DNA from 2 places in the Streptomyces sp. TAA040 genome. Region 2 is predicted to be linked to the other one. Evidence: predicted binding sites of a transcription regulator. Region 2 holds the regulator's gene; the other holds the start of a gene.

Region 1 (8,280 bases), on a different contig from region 2:
GGACTTCGCCTCGGCGGCCGTACCGGCCTCCGGGGCCGGCGGAGCGCTCGTCGTCCTCGACGGGGTGACACCGCCAGCGGGACCGGACGGGTGCGAGCACGGGCTCCCCTGGTTCGTGGCACGGCTGGGCGGCACGCTACTCGAACACTGCGGCGCACACAGGGAACTGACGCTGTGTCAGTGCCTGGCGGAGTCCCTCTCCCTTACCTCTGCGACTCACTCCTCAATCTGTGATCTTTCTCACCCTCGAACGCCGCAGGCAACCGTGGTGCTCGCCCGGTGGGACGAGGAGTCGGTCGAGCACCTGGTGCTCTCCGATTCGGTGTTGCTCCTGGAGTCCCCCACCGGCTCGGTGACTGCGGTGCGGGACACCCGGCTGGACCTGGCACGCGCCTCCCTGGACGGCTGCCCGCCCGGCGAACGCCGTCCGCGCATCGAGGCGCTGCGCAACACCGAGGGCGGCTTCCACACCGCGGCCGCCGATCCGGCGGTGGCCGCGCTGGCGGTCACCGGGCGCACCCCCCGGGAGGAGGTCCGCGGCCTCGCCGCACTGACCGACGGCGCCACCCGCTGGACGGAGATCTTCCGGCTGGGCGGCTGGGCGGAGCTGAGTGCACTGCTGCGCAGGGAAGGCGCCGATGCGCTCGTCGCGCGCGTACGCGGCGCGGAGGACGCCGATCCGTCGGGGACCGCGTTCCCGCGCGGCAAGCAGCACGACGACGCATCGGTGGTGCTGGTGGAGCTCTGACCCGGCCCCGGACCACGGCCCACGCCCCGGGCCGCACCGCGAGGTCCGGCCCCGACGGTGTCCAGCCGCGCGAGCGGCTCCGGCCGGGACGGCCCGGCCACACCAAGAAACCCGGCCACGACGACGTTCCGGGTCAGCCGCCCGCGGGGTTGTTCAGTCGGTGGAGCAAGCGGGCGAGTTCGGCGACCTCCTCACGGTCCCAGTCGGCAAGGTTCCGTACGTACCGGGCGCGGCGGGCCCGGCGGACCCGGGCGAAGCGCGCGTGCCCCTCCTCGGTGAGCTCCACCAGCCACGCCCGGCCGTCGTCCGGGTCCGGGCACCGGGTGAGGAGCCCGAGCGACTCCAGGGTGCGCAGCTGGCGGCTCACCGTGGCCTTGCCGACCCCGAAGTACGCCGCGAGGACGGTGGCCCGCTGCGGTCCACCGTCCTCCAGGCGGAGCATCAGGCCGTAGGCGGCGGGTTCGAGGTCCGGGTGCACCGCGCGCGCAAGCTCCCCCGAGAAGGCCCGGGCCCGGCGCAGGAAGACAGCCACCTCGCGCTCCAGCGCCAGGACCTCGGGGCCGGCGGCCGAGAGGTCCGGCCCGGCGGGGTCCGCGCCGTCGGCCGCACCCTGCTCCACTTCCCCGGAGCCGTCCGGTCCGGTCCCGCTCTCCTGCACGTGCCTGCCCCTCTCGACGGAGTGTGGCGCGGGGCCCTTCTCCCGCGTCCTCGCCCGGTCGACAGTATTTCGCAGCGGTGCCCGGACACGCCCCACCGGCTCCGGCGCTCCGCCCCGCGAAGGGGGCCGGTGCCGGAGCCGGTGGGGCGTCCGCCGTTCGGGCCGTGCCGCCCCGCGCCGGGGCGGCACGGCGCGGCCCTCACGCGGCCAGCGGCACCTCCGGGGAGGCGGCCGCGGACGCCGGGGTCAGGGCCAGCTCCAGCACGGTCCGCACGTCGGAGACCGGGTGCACGTCGAGGGCGCCGAGCACCTCTTCGGGCACGTCGTCCAGGTCGGGCTCGTTGCGCTTGGGGATGACCACCGTGGTGATCCCCGCGCGGTGCGCGGCGAGCAGCTTCTGCTTCACCCCGCCGACCGGAAGCACCCGCCCGGTGAGCGAGACCTCGCCCGTCATCGCCACGTCGGGACGCACCTGACGTCCGCTGAGCAGCGAGGCCAGCGCCGTCGTCATGGTGACGCCCGCGCTGGGGCCGTCCTTGGGCACCGCCCCGGCCGGCACGTGCAGGTGGATGGCGCGGTCCTTGAGGTCGCCGACCGGGAGTTCCAGTTCGGCACCGCGGGAGCGCAGGTAGGAGAGGGCGATCCGGCCCGACTCCTTCATCACGTCCCCCAGCTGGCCGGTCAGGTGCAGCCCGGCCCCGCCGGTCTCCGGATCGGCGAGGGACGCCTCAACGTGGAGCACGTCACCACCCACCCCCGTCACGGCCAGTCCGGTGGCCACACCGGGCACCGCCGTGCGCCGCTCCGCCGGGTCCTGGGCGGACTCCGGGGTGTGGTGCGGACGTCCGATCAGCTCCCGCAGGCGGTCGGGGCCGATGGTGTACGGCAGACCGCCGCCGTCCGGTGCGTCGCCCAGTTCCGTACGGGCGACGACCTTCCGCAGCACCCGTGCCACGGTCCGCTCCAGGGACCGCACGCCCGCCTCGCGGGTGTACTCCGCCGCCAGCTTGCGCAGGGCGTCGTCGGTGACGGCGACCTCGTCGGCGGTGAGCCCGGCGTGTTCCAGCTGGCGGGGCAGCAGGTGGTCACGGGCGATGGTGATCTTCTCGTCCTCGGTGTAGCCGTCGAGCTGGACCACCTCCATGCGGTCCAGCAGCGGCTGCGGCACGGAGTCCAGGACGTTGGCGGTGGCCAGGAAGACCACGTCGCTCAGGTCGAGCTCGATCTCCAGGTAGTGGTCGCGGAAGGTGTGGTTCTGCGCCGGGTCGAGGACTTCGAGGAGGGCCGCCGCGGGGTCGCCGCGGAAGTCGGATCCGACCTTGTCCACCTCGTCGAGGAGGACGACCGGGTTCATCGACCCGGCCTCCTTGACCGCCCGGACGATCCGGCCGGGCAGCGCGCCGACGTAGGTGCGCCGGTGCCCGCGGATCTCGGCCTCGTCCCGGACACCGCCGAGAGCGACCCGGACGAACCGGCGCCCCATGGCCCGGGCGACGCTCTCGCCGAGCGAGGTCTTCCCGACACCGGGCGGCCCGACCAGGGCCAGCACCGCGCCGCCGGCGCGGCGTCCCGAGGAGGGCGTACCGGCGGTGCCGGGGCGTCCGTCGCCGTCCTCCTCCGCGTCCGCCGCGGCCCCGTCTCCGGCCCCGCGTCCGGCACCGGCCTCGGCGAGGCCGCGGTCGATGCGGCGCTTGCGCACCGCCAGGTACTCGGTGATGCGCTCCTTGACGTCCCCGAGGCCGGCGTGGTCGGCGTCCAGGATCTCCTTGGCGCCCGGGATGTCGTACGCGTCCTGGGTCCGGACGCTCCAGGGCAGTTCCAGGACGGTGTCCAACCAGGTCCGGATCCAGCTCCCCTCGGGGTTCTGGTCGGAGGACCGCTCCAGCTTGTCGACCTCCTTGAGCGCGGCCCTGCGGACCTCCGCCGGGAGGTCGGCCGCCTCCACGCGGGCGCGGTAGTCGTCGCCCTCGTCCCCCGGCTCCCCGGAGAGCTCGGCCAGCTCCTTGCGCACCGCCTCCAGCTGCCGGCGGAGCAGGAACTCGCGCTGCTGCTTGTCCACACCCTCCTGCACGTCCTTGGCGATGGACTCGGCGACGTCCTGCTCGGCGAGGTGCTCGCCCAGCCGGCGCACCGCGAGGCGCAGCCGGGCCACCGGGTCGGTGGTCTCCAGGAGTTCGAGCCGCTGGGCGGCGGTGAGGAACGGCGAGTACCCGGCGTTGTCGGCGAGTGCGCCGACCCCCTCGATCTGCTGGACCCGGTCGACGACCTCCCAGGCTCCGCGCTTGCGCAGCCAGTCGGTGGCCAGCGCCTTGTACTCCCTGACGAGCTCGGCCACCGCGCCGGGCAGCGGGTCGGGGTCCTCCTCGGCGACCCGGGTGCCCTCCACCCACAGCGCGGCACCGGGCCCGCCGGTTCCGGCGCCGATGCGGACCCGGGCCAGGCCGCGGATGAGCGCACCGGGATCGCCGTCGGCGAGCCGCCCGACCTGCTCCACCCGGCCGATGACACCGAGGGAGGCGTACTTGCCGTCCACGCGCGGCACCAGCAGCACCTGCGGCTTCTCGGCGGCCCCCGACACCCCGGAGGTGCCGGACGGCCGGACGTTCTTCTCGGGGACCGGGCGCGCCGCTGACCTGGCGGCCTCGACCGCAGCACGGACCTCGGACTCCGACAGGTCGAGCGGGACCACCATGCCCGGTAGTACCACCTCGTCGTCCAGCGGCAGCACGGGCAGGGTGAACGTTTCCTGCAACACAGCCATGACGTCTCCCTCGGCAAGCAAGTTGAGTCGCGCTGACTCAATACGTATGCCGGGTTCAATGCGCGAACGGCCGCCGATGTTCCCGCCGCACCGCCCGTTCGCTGTGAGCGAGACCCGGCGGGCAGGTCACGCCGAGACCGAGGGCAGGAGGACACCCGTCGGCCGGGGCAGGGGGGACGGGGCCGCCACAGGAAAAAGCGAAGCCCCGGCCGTCCGGCGGCCCGGCCGGAGACCGCAGAGGCCCGCGGGACGAGTGGCAGGATTCGGCGTCTACGCCTTGCGCGGAGCCGCGGAGCCGCGTTCCTGGTAGCGGCGGAGCAGCGGCCAGAGCGCGACGCCGATGAGCAGGGCCAGGAAGTGCCCCCAGTTGGTCACCGGGTCCTTGAGGGAGACCAGGTCGGAGACGACGAAGGTGGCCAGGGCAGCGAGCAGCGTCCAGCGCAGCCAGGTGACCCGCAGGACGCCGGCGAGGGCTGCCGCGCAGGCGAGCACCCCGTAGCTGATGCCGTAGTCGAAGCGGCTGAGGGAGGACTCGGGCAGGTGGCCCAGCGCCACCGCTGCCGCCACCGTCAGCTGCGTGGCCAGGGTGGCGACCACGTGACCGGCTGTGAAGACCGCCGCGGTGCGCCAGCCGCCGATCCGGCGCTCCAGCGCGGTGAGCACCAGGACGAAACCGATCGCGAACGGGGAGAGCAGCGGACCCGAGTAGAAGAGCGCGCTGGCCACCAGTACGAACAGCGGCTCGTCCGCGAGGTTCGCGGCGTCCGCGCTGGAGCCCGCCAGCAGCCGGGTCACCACGGTGGGGTCGCCGAACTGGATGAGCAGGGTGGTGGCCACCAGCAGCAGCCCGAAGCAGAACGTGAACGGGGTACCGAACGGGGTTGGCAGCAGACGCAGCAGGTGGGTGTGCGGGGGCATGTGCTCCGTTGCCTGCCGGCGGGCGGCAGGGGATGCGGGTTGCCGGGGGACGGCGGGGCGCGCCGCCGCAGGTGCTGCCGGTCCGACCGACCGTGCCCGGGTACGCATGCGCGCCTCCTTCCCTGCTCGGACGGGGTTCGCCCGACGCGGTCGGGCCACGCCCGTGTTCCGCGGCCTTACGATGCGAAACGCCCCTTCATTGAACCACCCGGAGCAGCTCGGTGTCAGTGCGGCAACGGGCGGCCGTCGCGGCTGCGCAAGGATGGGGGCATGCACGACTTGTTCGACACGCACACACCGGAGGTCCTCGACCGCCGGGACGGCCCCTTCGGCGAAGTGGTGCTGCGGCGCCACGGGGAACTGCTCCAGATCGTCGCCAACGGCTGCTTCCTGATGGACACCTCGGACGGCAGGTCGGAGCGCCGGCTGGTCCGCGCGGCCCTGGACGCGCTGGAACCCCCGAAGACGGCGCGGCCGGCGGAGCGCGGGGCCGCGACCGGATCGCACGGCGGGCCCTCGGTGCTCATCGGCGGGCTCGGCGTCGGCTTCTCGCTGGCCGAGGCGGCGGCGGAACCGCGGTGGGGCCGGATCACCGTGGTGGAGCGGGAGCCCGCGATCGTCGAGTGGCACCGGTCGGGCCCGCTGGGTCCGCTGTCCGCCGGGGCGCGGTCCGATCCCCGTACCGAGCTCGTCGGGGACGACCTCCTGGCCCACCTGCGGCGGCCCGGTCGGCAGTACGACGCCCTGTGCCTCGACATCGACAACGGCCCCGACTGGACGGTCACCGAGGACAACGACTCGCTCTACTCCCCCGCCGGTCTTGCGCTGTGCGCCGGCCGACTGGCGCCGGGCGGAGTGTTCGCGGTGTGGTCCGCCCGGCCCTCCGCCGCGTTCGAGACGGCGCTGGAGGCGGCCGGCTTCTCCTCGGTGCGCACCGAGGAGATCCCCGTGGCGCGCGGCGTGCCCGACGTGGTGCATCTCGCGGTCCGGCCGACGTAGCCGCTGCGGACACCGGCCCTCTACGCTGCTGCCAGTCAATGGCGTGGATGGCACAGGGCGGGCGTATGGAGCACAGGAGCACGGCGCGGACCCACAACGGCGCGGGATCGGCGACCCCGGGTGCGCAGCGGCGGATCCTGGTGGTCGAGGACGACCCCACCATCGTCGAGGCCCTCGCCGCCCGGCTGCGGGCGGAGGGTTTCGTGGTGCAGACCGCCGGGGACGGCCCCGCGGCCGTCCAGGCGGCGGAGAGCTGGCATCCGGAGCTGCTGGTGCTGGACGTGATGCTGCCCGGCTTCGACGGGCTGGAGGTCTGCCGCCGGGTGCAGGCCAGGCGGCCGGTGCCGGTGCTGATGCTGACCGCGCGCGACGACGAGACGGACATGCTGGTCGGGCTCGGGGTCGGGGCGGACGACTACATGACGAAGCCCTTCTCCATGCGCGAGGTGGTGGCCCGGGTGCACGTGCTGCTGCGCCGGGTGGAGCGGGCCGCGATGGCCGCCGCCTCACCGGAGGCGGGCTCGCTGCGGTTCGGCGAGCTGGAGGTGGACCACGCGCAGCGGCGGGTGCGGGTCGCCGGCCAGGACGTGCATCTGACGCCGACCGAGTTCGACCTGCTGGTGTGCCTGGCGAACTCGCCGCGGGCGGTGCTCTCCCGCGAGCAGTTGCTGGCGGAGGTGTGGGACTGGGCGGACGCCTCCGGGACCCGCACGGTGGACAGCCACATCAAGGCACTCCGGCGGAAGATCGGCGCCGAGCGCATCCGCACCGTGCACGGGGTGGGCTACGCACTGGAGACGCCGGCCACCGCCGACGGCGGGTGAGGGCGGCGTGACCTCCGGGGCGGGCCGCGGGCCGGGGCCGTGGTGGAGGTTCGCGGTACGGCTGCGGAAGCGGGCCTGGGACGGTCTGCGGCCGATCGACCCGTACCGTTCGGTGAAGGCGGCCCTGGGGGCGCTGGTGATCGCCTCGGTGGGCATCACCACCTTCCTGATCCTCGTGGCGTTCCACTCGGCGATCGAGTTGCAGCTGATCGCGGTGTTCGCGGTGATCTCCTCGCTGCTGGTGACCCAGTTCGTGGCACACGGCCTGGTGGCGCCGCTGGACGAGCTGACGGACGCGGCGCGCGGGATGGCCGCCGGCGACTACACCCGCCGGGTGCGTTTCGACCGCCGGGACGAGCTGGGCGAGCTGGGGTCGACCTTCAATCGGATGGCGGCGGACCTGGAGGCGGTGGAGCGGCACCGCAAGGAGCTGGTCGCGAACGTCTCGCACGAGCTGCGGACGCCCATCGCGGCCCTGAGGGCGGTGATGGAGAACGTCGTGGACGGCGTGTCGGAGCCGGACCCGGAGACGATGCGCACCGCGCTGCGGCAGACGGAGCGGCTGAGCGGGCTGGTCGCGCACCTGCTGGACCTCTCGCGCCTGGACCACGGCGCGGTACCGCTGCACGCGCAGCGGTTCGAGGTGTGGCCGTATCTGGCCAACGTCCTCAAGGAGGCGAACATCAGCAAGGGGCCGGGGCACAGCCGTACGGACGTCCATCTGCACCTGGACGTGTCGCCGCCCGAGCTGACCGCCCACGCGGACGTGGAGCGGCTGCACCAGGTGGTGGCGAACCTGATCGACAACGCGGTGAAGCACAGCCCTCCGCACGGCCGGGTCACCCTGCGGGCGCGGGGCGGCGGCGGTGCGGAATCGTTGGTGCTGGAGGTGCAGGACGAGGGTCCCGGGATACCGGAGGGTGACCGGGCGCGGGTGTTCGAGCGGTTCAGCCGGACGGCGGACTCCGCCCAGGACGGCGGAACCGGTCTGGGGCTCGCGATCGCCAGCTGGGCGGTGGAACTGCACGGCGGGCGGATCGGGATGGCCGAATCGACTCAAGGCTGCCACATGCGTGTCACTCTTCCGGGGCTGGGAAGAGTGACCGATTGACGTAGGGTCGAAGGTGCAGGCCACCGGTCCGTCGGGTGACAGCCCGATGAACTGGGAACGACTGCGGCACCCGGTCGCCGCAGTCGCGCTGCCGCGAACCCGGACGGCGCGGAACCTGGGTTGTTTCCCGCCAAACTGTGTGCTGAAACACCCGCTTGGATGTGACTTGCGCGACGACAAGCGGGTGCGGACTGCAATGAACGGCTTGGGGGGCGTAGCCTTTATTCCCGCTGTCCACCACCATGTGAAGCGGAAGAGGGC
Region 2 (8,280 bases):
CTGCACGCTGTCGCTGGCGGGGCTGCCGCCGCTGGCCCTGTGGGCGGCGAAGGACCTGGTGCTGGCCGGTGCGGCCGCCCACGGACCGGCGCTCCACGCGGTGGCACTGGCGGCCGCCGCGCTGGCCGCGCTCTACAGCGTCAAGGCACTGGCGTACGCGGTGCGCGCCCCGGGCCCGGCGGCCCTCGACGCCACGGCACAGGCCACCACCGGACGGCGCCGCAGCGGACCGGGCGGCGCCGGACCGGGCAGCAGCGGCGGTCGGCGCGGCGACGGGCAGAGCGGCACCGGGCAGCATGCGACCGAGGGGCAGGGCCGCGGGCGGGTCGGGGTGCTGACGCGGGTGCCGCTGCTCCTCCTGACGCTGGGGGCGGCGGGCCTGGGCGTGCTCGCCCTGCCCGGACCGGCCGCCGCGCTGCGCGGCGCCGTCGGCAGCGGCGGTGAACCCTCCCCGAACCTGCCGGAGGTCGCGCTCTCCACCGCCGTCGTGCTCCTCGCCGGCGCGATGGCGGCGGCCCGGTGGGGCGGCGGCCGGGCCGCCGCCCGGGCCCGACCGGCCCGACCGGGCCGGTCGCAGCGCCCGGCGCGCGCACTGCGGCGCGCGGCCGGCGACTGGTGGGGGCTGGAGGCGGCGGCGCGGCTGCTGGTGGTACGCCCGGTGACGGCCGCCGCCCGCGCGCTCGCCGCCTTCGACGACCGGGTGCTGGACGCGGGCGTGCGCCGGATCGGCCGCGGTGTCCCGGCACTGGCCCGGGTCCTGGCAGCGGGGGACGACCGCGTGGTGGACGGCGCCGTCCGGTCGTCCGCCCGCGGCACCCGCGCGCTCGCCCGGCACGCCCGCACGCTGGACGACCGCGGCGTCGACCGCCTGGTCGCCGCCCTGGCCGACGGAACCCGCCGGCTGGGGCGGCTGGCGCGCCGCCCGCAGACCGGCATGCTCCACCACTACTACGCCCAGGCCGCCGTGGCCTTCACGGTGCTGGCCCTGCTCGTTCTCCTCGTGAGGTAACCCCGTGCTGACGCTCGTGACCTTTCTGCCACTGCTCGCCTGCGGAGCCCTGCTGCTCCGGCGGGGCGACGTGCCGGACCGGTTCTGCCGGCAGGTCTGGATCGCGGCGGCCGCGGCCGACCTCGTCCTGGTCGTCGCGCTGTGGATCGGCTTCACCCCCGGCGGCGGCATCCAGTACGAGGAGCGGCTGCGCTGGATCCCGGGGGCGGGCGTGAGCTACCACCTGGGCGTGGACGGACTGTCCCTGCCCCTGGTCGCGCTGACGTGCGTGCTGTTCCTGGCCGTCGCCGTGCACGCGGTGCGCGAGACCCGCCGGGTGCGGGCGTACGCCTGCCTGTTCCTGTTCCTCCAGACGGTCTGCCTGGGGGTGTTCCTCGCCCTGGACCTGATCCTGTTCTTCGTCTTCTTCGACCTCTCGATCGTCGGCATGTTCTTCGTGATCACCGGGTGGGGGAGCGGAGAACGGGCCAGGGACGCGGCGCTGAAGTTCTTCCTCTACACCTTCGTCGGCTCGTTGGTGCTGCTGCTGGGCTTCATCGGGCTGTACCTCGCCGCCGACCCGCACACCTTCGACATCGTCGAACTGACCGAGTCCGCGCCCCTGGCCGGGAGTGCCGCGTACGCGGCGCCCGCGCTGCTGGCGGTCGGAGTCGGACTGGCCGTCAAAACGCCCACGGTCCCGTTCCACACCTGGCTGCCGCCCGCGCACACCGAGGCACCTGCGGCCGGTTCGGCGATCCTCGCCGGCGTGCTGCTGAAGCTGGGCACCTACGGCTTCGTCCGGATCGCGATGCCGATCCTGCCGGACACCTGGCGGCAGTACGCCCCGGTGATCGTCGTGGTCGGTGTGGTCTCCGTGGTGTACGGCGCGCTCGTCGCTCTCGCCCAGACCGACTTCAAGCGGATGATCGCCTACACCAGCGTCACCCATATGGGCTATGTCGTCCTGGCGCTGGGCGCGGCCGGCGTGCTCAGCGGCACCGATGGCGGTGCCCGGGCGCTGGCCACCACCGGTGCGGTCACCCAAATGGTCAGCCACGGACTCCTCACCGGTGCCCTGTTCCTGATCTGCGGAGTCCTGCACGACCGCAGCGGCAGCTACCGCATCAAGAACTTCTCGGGGCTGGCCGGACCGGCGCCGAGACTCGCCGCCGTCACCACCGTCGCGGCGTTCGCCTCGCTGGGGCTGCCCGGATTCTCCGGCTTCGTCGCCGAGTTCCAGATCTTCACCGGCAGTCTCGCCTCCCGACCGGTCGCCACCGCGCTCGCGCTGACCGGGGTGCTGCTGACCGCCGCGCTGTTCCTGCGCGCACTGCGCCGGATGTTCACCGGTCCGCTCACGCTGCCGAAGACCACCCGTCCGGGCGGCTTCGGCGACCTGACGGCGGTGGAGACGGTGTCCCTCGTGCCGCTGCTGGTCGCCGCCACCGTCCTCGGCGTCCTGCCGCGCTTCCTGCTCGACGTGATCGAACCGGCCGCCCGCACCCTCACCGGGCTGGTGGCCCGATGACGCCGGTACCGCTCGGCACTCCGGAGCCCGCGGCCGGTCCCCTCCTCGCCGCGGCGGCCGAGCCGAACGAGAACCTGGGCGCGCTGCTCCCCGAACTCGCCCTGCTGGTCGCGGCCGTGGTCGGGCTGCTCGCCGGGTCGTGGCTGCCGCGCCGCCGCCAGTACCTCGTCGGCCTGCTGGCCGCCGCAGCCTGCCTCACCGGACTCGCCGCCACCGCCGTCACCGCCGCCACCGGCGGCGAACAGACCGTCTTCCACGCGGCCTTCGCCGTCGACACCGCCACCACGGCGGGACGGGCGATCGTGCTCTGCTCGCTCCTGCTGGTGCTGGCCGCCTCGGCCGACGGCATCCGCGGCAACGCGCGGGAGACCGAGTTCCACGTCCTGCTGCTGCTCTCGACGGCAGGCGCCCTCGTCATGGTCGGGGCCGACGACCTGCTGCTCCTCCTCGCCGGCTACCTGCTCGCCAGTCTCCCCGCCTACGCGCTGACCGGCTTCGCCAAGGACGGCCTCGGCACCGAGGCGGCGCTGAAGTACTACTTGCTGGGCGCCCTGTTCGGCACCACCGCGCTCGCCGGCGTCGCCCTGCTTCACGCAGCCGGCCGGACGACCGGCTACCGCGCCCTGCACACCGCCCTGCCCGACGCCCCGTACGCCCTGGCCGCCGTCGGCCTGCTCGCCGTCCTGGCCGGCCTGTTGTTCAAGGCCGGCGCCGTACCGGCGCACTTCTGGGTACCGGACGTGACGGCTGGCGCCCCCGCCGCCGTCGCCGCCTTCGTCACCACCGTCCCCAAGGCCGGTGCGCTGCTCGCCTGCTATCGGCTGCTGCACCAGGCGGTGCCGGACACCGCCGTCAACTGGCCGCTGCTGCTCGCGGTGCTCGCCGCCGCCTCGATGACACTCGGCAACCTGGCCGCCTTCTGGCAGACCTCGGTACGCCGACTGCTCGCCTACTCCACGATCGCCCAGGTCGGCTACCTGCTCATGGCCGTCGCCGTCGCCATCCGCAGCGACCTCGCCCAGCAGGGCCTGCTGTCCTACCTGGCTGCGTACTCCGCCACCCAACTCGGCGTATTCGCCGTGGTCGTCCACCTGCCCGGTGCCCGGGAACTGTCCGACTACCGGGGCCTGGCCCGCCACCGTCCGGGGCTCGCCGCCGTCCTCGCCGTCTGCCTCCTCGGCCTCGTCGGCACACCGCCCACCGGGATCTTCCTGGGGAAGCTGGAGGTCTTCAGCGCCACCGTCGACGGCGGCTACGCCTGGCTCGCGATCCTCGCCGTCGCCAACACCGTGGCCTCCCTCTTCTACTACCTACGCTGGCTCGCCCCCCTCTTCCGCCCCGACTCGCCGGGGGCGGACGAGGCGGCACCGGACACGAGCGGCGGCTCCGACCCCGCGGCGCCGGACGGGGACCGGCCCCGGGCCTGGGCACCGGCGGGCCCCTGGTCGGCCGGCGCCGCCTACACGGCAGCCGCCGCCTCCCTCGTCCTCGGCCTCGCCGGCGGCGCCGTCCTCCCCCTCGCCCTCGGCCCCCTCCTCCGCTGACAAACCCGCCGGCCGGAGCATACCGGGAGGTGGGCGAGGCACCGGTCGGTCGCCACGAACGCGCAGGAGCAGCAGCGCGTTCGCCGCTTCTCCGGTGCGCCTGAAGGGTACGGACGGCTGCCCGTGTCGCGTCGTCCCGAAGACACCGAGGAGAAGCGAGGGCACCTCACCCTAGGCTTGAGGGATGGAGGACGGGAGCGAGCGAGCTGTTCAGGCGGCCATCGACGGCGAGTGGAGGCTCCTTGCCCCGGAGGCCCGTGCTTCGCCGGTACTCGTCTCGGAGTTGCTGGAACCAGAGTTCGTCGAGTTCGGGGCCTCTGGCCGTCAGTGGAACGCGACCTCGGTCCTCACCGTGACGAGCACCGACTCAGCGGATCAGGACACGCCGATCAGGGTGTGCGAGATGTCAGGGGTCGCGCTCGACCCGGTGTCGTTCCTCTGACCTACCTCGCCGAAAGCTGCGGACGCCGCACACGACGAAGCTCCCTGTGGCGTCTCACGGAAACGGGGTGGCGCCTGTACTTCCACCAAGGCACTCCGGCCGGTTGAACGACGCAGGCGAGACAGGGCCCGCGCATCGAACGGTCCGCCGCTCCGGTGGAGCGGCGGACCCTTCGATGCGCGATGCGACGCGGGCGCCGCACGGCGGCGGCCCGCGTACGGGGTCCACGTACAGCGGTCTACGTGCGGCGTCCGCGGCCCGGACGCCACACGACGAGGGCGCTGGACTGCTGCACGTCCTCGTACCGGACCAGGTCGCGGCGGTAGGAGGCGTGCACCTGCGCCTCGCGCTGCTGCATCGCCACCGCCGCGCCCTCCAACGCCTGCTGGAGCTCGATGGCCCGCGCCCGGAGGGCGGTGACCTGGTTCTCCAGCTCGATGATGCGCTTGATCCCGGCGAGGTTGATGCCCTCGTCCTGGCTGAGGCGCTGCACCTCGCGCAGCGTCTCGATGTCGCGGGCCGAGTAGCGGCGGCCCCGGCCGGCGGTGCGGTCCGGGGAGACGAGACCGAGGCGGTCGTACTGACGCAGGGTCTGCGGGTGCAGCCCGGACAACTGGGCGGCGACCGAGATGACGTAGACCGGAGTCTCCTCGGTCAGCTCGTACGGGTTGCTCCTTCGTCCGCCTCGGCCGTCCACGTCAATCTCCCTTCGCGGCCTTGAACAGCGCCTCGCGCGGGTCCTCGCCCGCGGTGGCGTCGCGGTAGGACTCCAGGGTCTCCTTCGCCTTCCTGCCCAGCTTGCCGACGTCCCCCGGCACCGTGATCTCCACGGTGACCAGCAGGTCGCCGCGGGTGCCGTCCTTCCGGACGGCGCCCTTGCCCCGGGCCCGGAGGGTACGGCCCCCCGGGGTGCCGGGCGGCAGCTTCAGCGTGACCGGTGGGCCCCCGAGCGTCGGTACGGAGATTTCACCACCGAGAGCCGCCTCAGGGAAGGTGACCGGCACGGTGACGGTGAGATTGTCGCCCCTCCGTCCGAAAACCGGGTGCGGATCGACGTGCACGACGACGTACAGGTCGCCGTTCGGGCCGCCGCGTTCACCCGGCGCACCCTTGCCGCGCAACCGGATGCGCTGGTCGTCGGAGACTCCCGCGGGGATCCTGACCTGCATGGTCCGCGAACTGGTCGCCCGGCCGCTGCCCCGGCAGATGTCGCAGGGGTTCTCCGCGATCAGGCCGCGGCCCTTGCAGTCGAGGCACGGATCGGTGAGCGAGAATCCGCCACCGCCGCCACGGCTGACCTGCCCGGTGCCGACGCAGGTCGGACACACCCGGGGCGTGCCGTTCTTGTCACCGGTGCCCGAACACGCCTTGCAGGCGGCGCTGCTGGACATCCGCAGCGGCACGGTCGCGCCGTCCACCGCCTCGGTGAAGCTCAGCGTCACCTCGGACTCGATGTCCTGACCGCGGCGCGGCTGGGTGCGCGTGCCGGGGCCTCCGCGGTTGAACAGCCCGCCGAACACGTCGCCCAGGCCACCGCCGAACCCTCCGGCGCCCCCACCCTGCGGGCCGGGCGCACCGCCGCCCTGGGTGCCTCCGAAGAGGTCCCCCAGGTCGAAGTTGAAGTTGCCGCCGGCGCCGGGCCCGGGACGGAAACCGCCCGCGCCCAGCAGCGACCGCGCCTCGTCGTACTCCTTGCGCTGCTTGGAGTCGGAGAGGACCTCGTTCGCCTCGCCGACCTCCTTGAAGCGCTCCTCCGCCTTGGCGTCGCCGGTGTTGGCGTCCGGGTGGAACTCGCGGGCGAGCTTCCGGTACGCCTTCTTGATCTCCGCCTCGGTCGCGTCCTGCGGGACGCCGAGGACCTTGTAGAGATCCTTTTCCAGCACTTCCCTGTTGAGGCTCATCCCCGGCGCCCCTCCTTCCGTTCTCCGTGCACGTCAGCCCTCGTCCGGGCCACCGCTCTCCTCTTCTGCGGTCGCCGCTTCGTCACCCTTGGCAGGCTGCGCGCCCGGCTGCGGCTCGGCGACGCCGACCCGCGCGGGGCGGATCGTGCGCTCACCGATGCGGTACCCGGGTTGCAGGATCTGCACGCACGTGGTCTCCGTGACCTCCGGCGAGTACGAGTGCATCAACGCCTCGTGCACCGTCGGGTCGAAGGGCTCGCCCTCCTTGCCGAACTGCTGGAGACCCATCTTGGCGACCACCATCTCCAGTGACTCGGCGACCGACTTGAAGCCGCCGACGAGTTCACCGTGGTCCCGTGCCCGGCCGATGTCGTCGAGCACCGGGAGGAGTTCGGTCAGCAGGTTCGCGACCGCGACCTCCTTGACCGAGACCCGGTCCCGCTCCACCCGGCGGCGGTAGTTGGAGAACTCCGCCTGGAGTCGCTGGACGTCCTGGGTGCGCTCGTTGAGCGCCGTCCTGGTCTGGTCGAGCTGGGCGGTCAGGGCGGCCTCGATGCCCTGGCCCTCCGTCACGGGCTGTTCGGCGTCCTGGAGCTCGGATGAGTCCCCGGCCGGGGACTCCGGGCCCGCCTCGTCGGCGGGCCCGGAACCCGGTGCCGCAGTCTCGTCGGACTGCGCGGTTTCGGCGGGGACTTCGGGCTCCTGCTTGTCGAAACCCGGGGTCTCCTCCGTCACGCGGCACCACCCTGTCGCTTGTCGCTCTTCTCGTCGTCGACGATCTCGGCGTCCACGACGTCCTCGTCGTTGCCGCCCTGGGCACCGGACGGACCGGCCGCACCCGCACCGGCCTCCTGCTGCGCCTGGGCGTCCGCGTACAGCGCCTGGCCCAGCTTCTGGCTGGTGGCCGCGACCTTCTCGGAGGCCTCGCGGATCTCCGCGGTGTTCTCGCCCTCGGCGGACTCACCGCTCTTCAGCTTCTCCTTGAGCTCGGCCACCGCCTCCTCGACCTCCGTCTTGGTGTCGGCGGGCACCTTCTCCTCGTTGTCCTTGAGGAACTTCTCGGTGGTGTAGACGAGCTGCTCGGCCTGGTTCCGCGTCTCCGCGGCCTCGCGGCGCTTGGAGTCCTCGTCGGCGTACTGCTCGGCGTCGCGCATCATGCGCTCGATGTCGTCCTTCGGCAGCGCGGAACCACCGGTGACCGTCATCCGCTGCTCCTTGCCGGTACCGAGGTCCTTGGCGCCGACGTGCATGATGCCGTTCGCGTCGATGTCGAAGGTGACCTCGATCTGCGGCACCCCGCGCGGGGCGGGCGGCAGACCGGTCAGCTCGAACATCCCGAGCTTCTTGTTGTACGCCGCGATCTCGCGCTCGCCCTGGTAGACCTGGATCTGCACGGACGGCTGGTTGTCCTCCGCCGTCGTGAAGATCTCGGAGCGCTTGGTCGGGATCGTGGTGTTGCGCTCGATCAGCTTGGTCATGATGCCGCCCTTGGTCTCGATGCCGAGGGACAGCGGGGTGACGTCGAGCAGCAGGACGTCCTTGACCTCGCCCTTGAGCACACCGGCCTGGAGCGCGGCGCCGATGGCGACGACCTCGTCCGGGTTGACGCCCTTGTTGGCGTCCTTGCCGGCGGTCAGCTGCTTGACCAGCTCCGCGACGGCGGGCATCCGGGTGGAACCGCCGACGAGGACCACGTGGTCGATCTCGGACAGCGCGATACCGGCGTCCTTGATGACGTGGTGGAACGGGGTCTTGCAGCGCTCCAGCAGGTCCGAGGTGAGCTGCTGGAACTGGGCGCGGGTGAGCCGCTCGTCCAAGTGCAGCGGGCCCTCGGCGGAGGCCGTGATGTAGGGCAGGTTGATCGTGGTCTCGGT

The links. The regulator HspR, encoded in region 2, represses chaperone genes until heat shock. The targets are predictions, from matches to a motif close to TTGAGNNNNNNNNNCTCAA.
Region 1: a site for HspR is predicted at 4,190-4,208, ahead of lon (endopeptidase La). Genes of this name have one in related genera too.

What each region holds. Positions count from the first base shown of each region.
Region 1 is NZ_AUKR01000013.1:160,766-169,045, reverse strand. Features, by position in the region: gene H300_RS32390 (hypothetical protein) at 266-748, shown strand; gene H300_RS26790 (MarR family transcriptional regulator) at 882-1,298, opposite strand; gene lon (endopeptidase La) at 1,606-4,167, opposite strand; gene H300_RS26785 (rhomboid-like protein) at 4,438-5,085, opposite strand; gene H300_RS0113815 (spermidine synthase) at 5,356-6,084, shown strand; gene H300_RS0113810 (response regulator transcription factor) at 6,150-6,908, shown strand; gene H300_RS26780 (ATP-binding protein) at 6,970-8,019, shown strand.
Region 2 is NZ_AUKR01000017.1:82,538-90,817, forward strand. Features, by position in the region: gene H300_RS0116460 (proton-conducting transporter transmembrane domain-containing protein) at 1-1,009, shown strand, start outside; gene H300_RS0116465 (NADH-quinone oxidoreductase subunit M) at 1,014-2,519, shown strand; gene H300_RS0116470 (NADH-quinone oxidoreductase subunit N) at 2,516-4,063, shown strand; gene H300_RS27310 (hypothetical protein) at 4,248-4,505, shown strand; gene H300_RS0116480 (heat shock protein transcriptional repressor HspR) at 4,744-5,202, opposite strand; gene dnaJ (molecular chaperone DnaJ) at 5,204-6,406, opposite strand; gene grpE (nucleotide exchange factor GrpE) at 6,440-7,141, opposite strand; gene dnaK (molecular chaperone DnaK) at 7,138-8,280, opposite strand, start outside.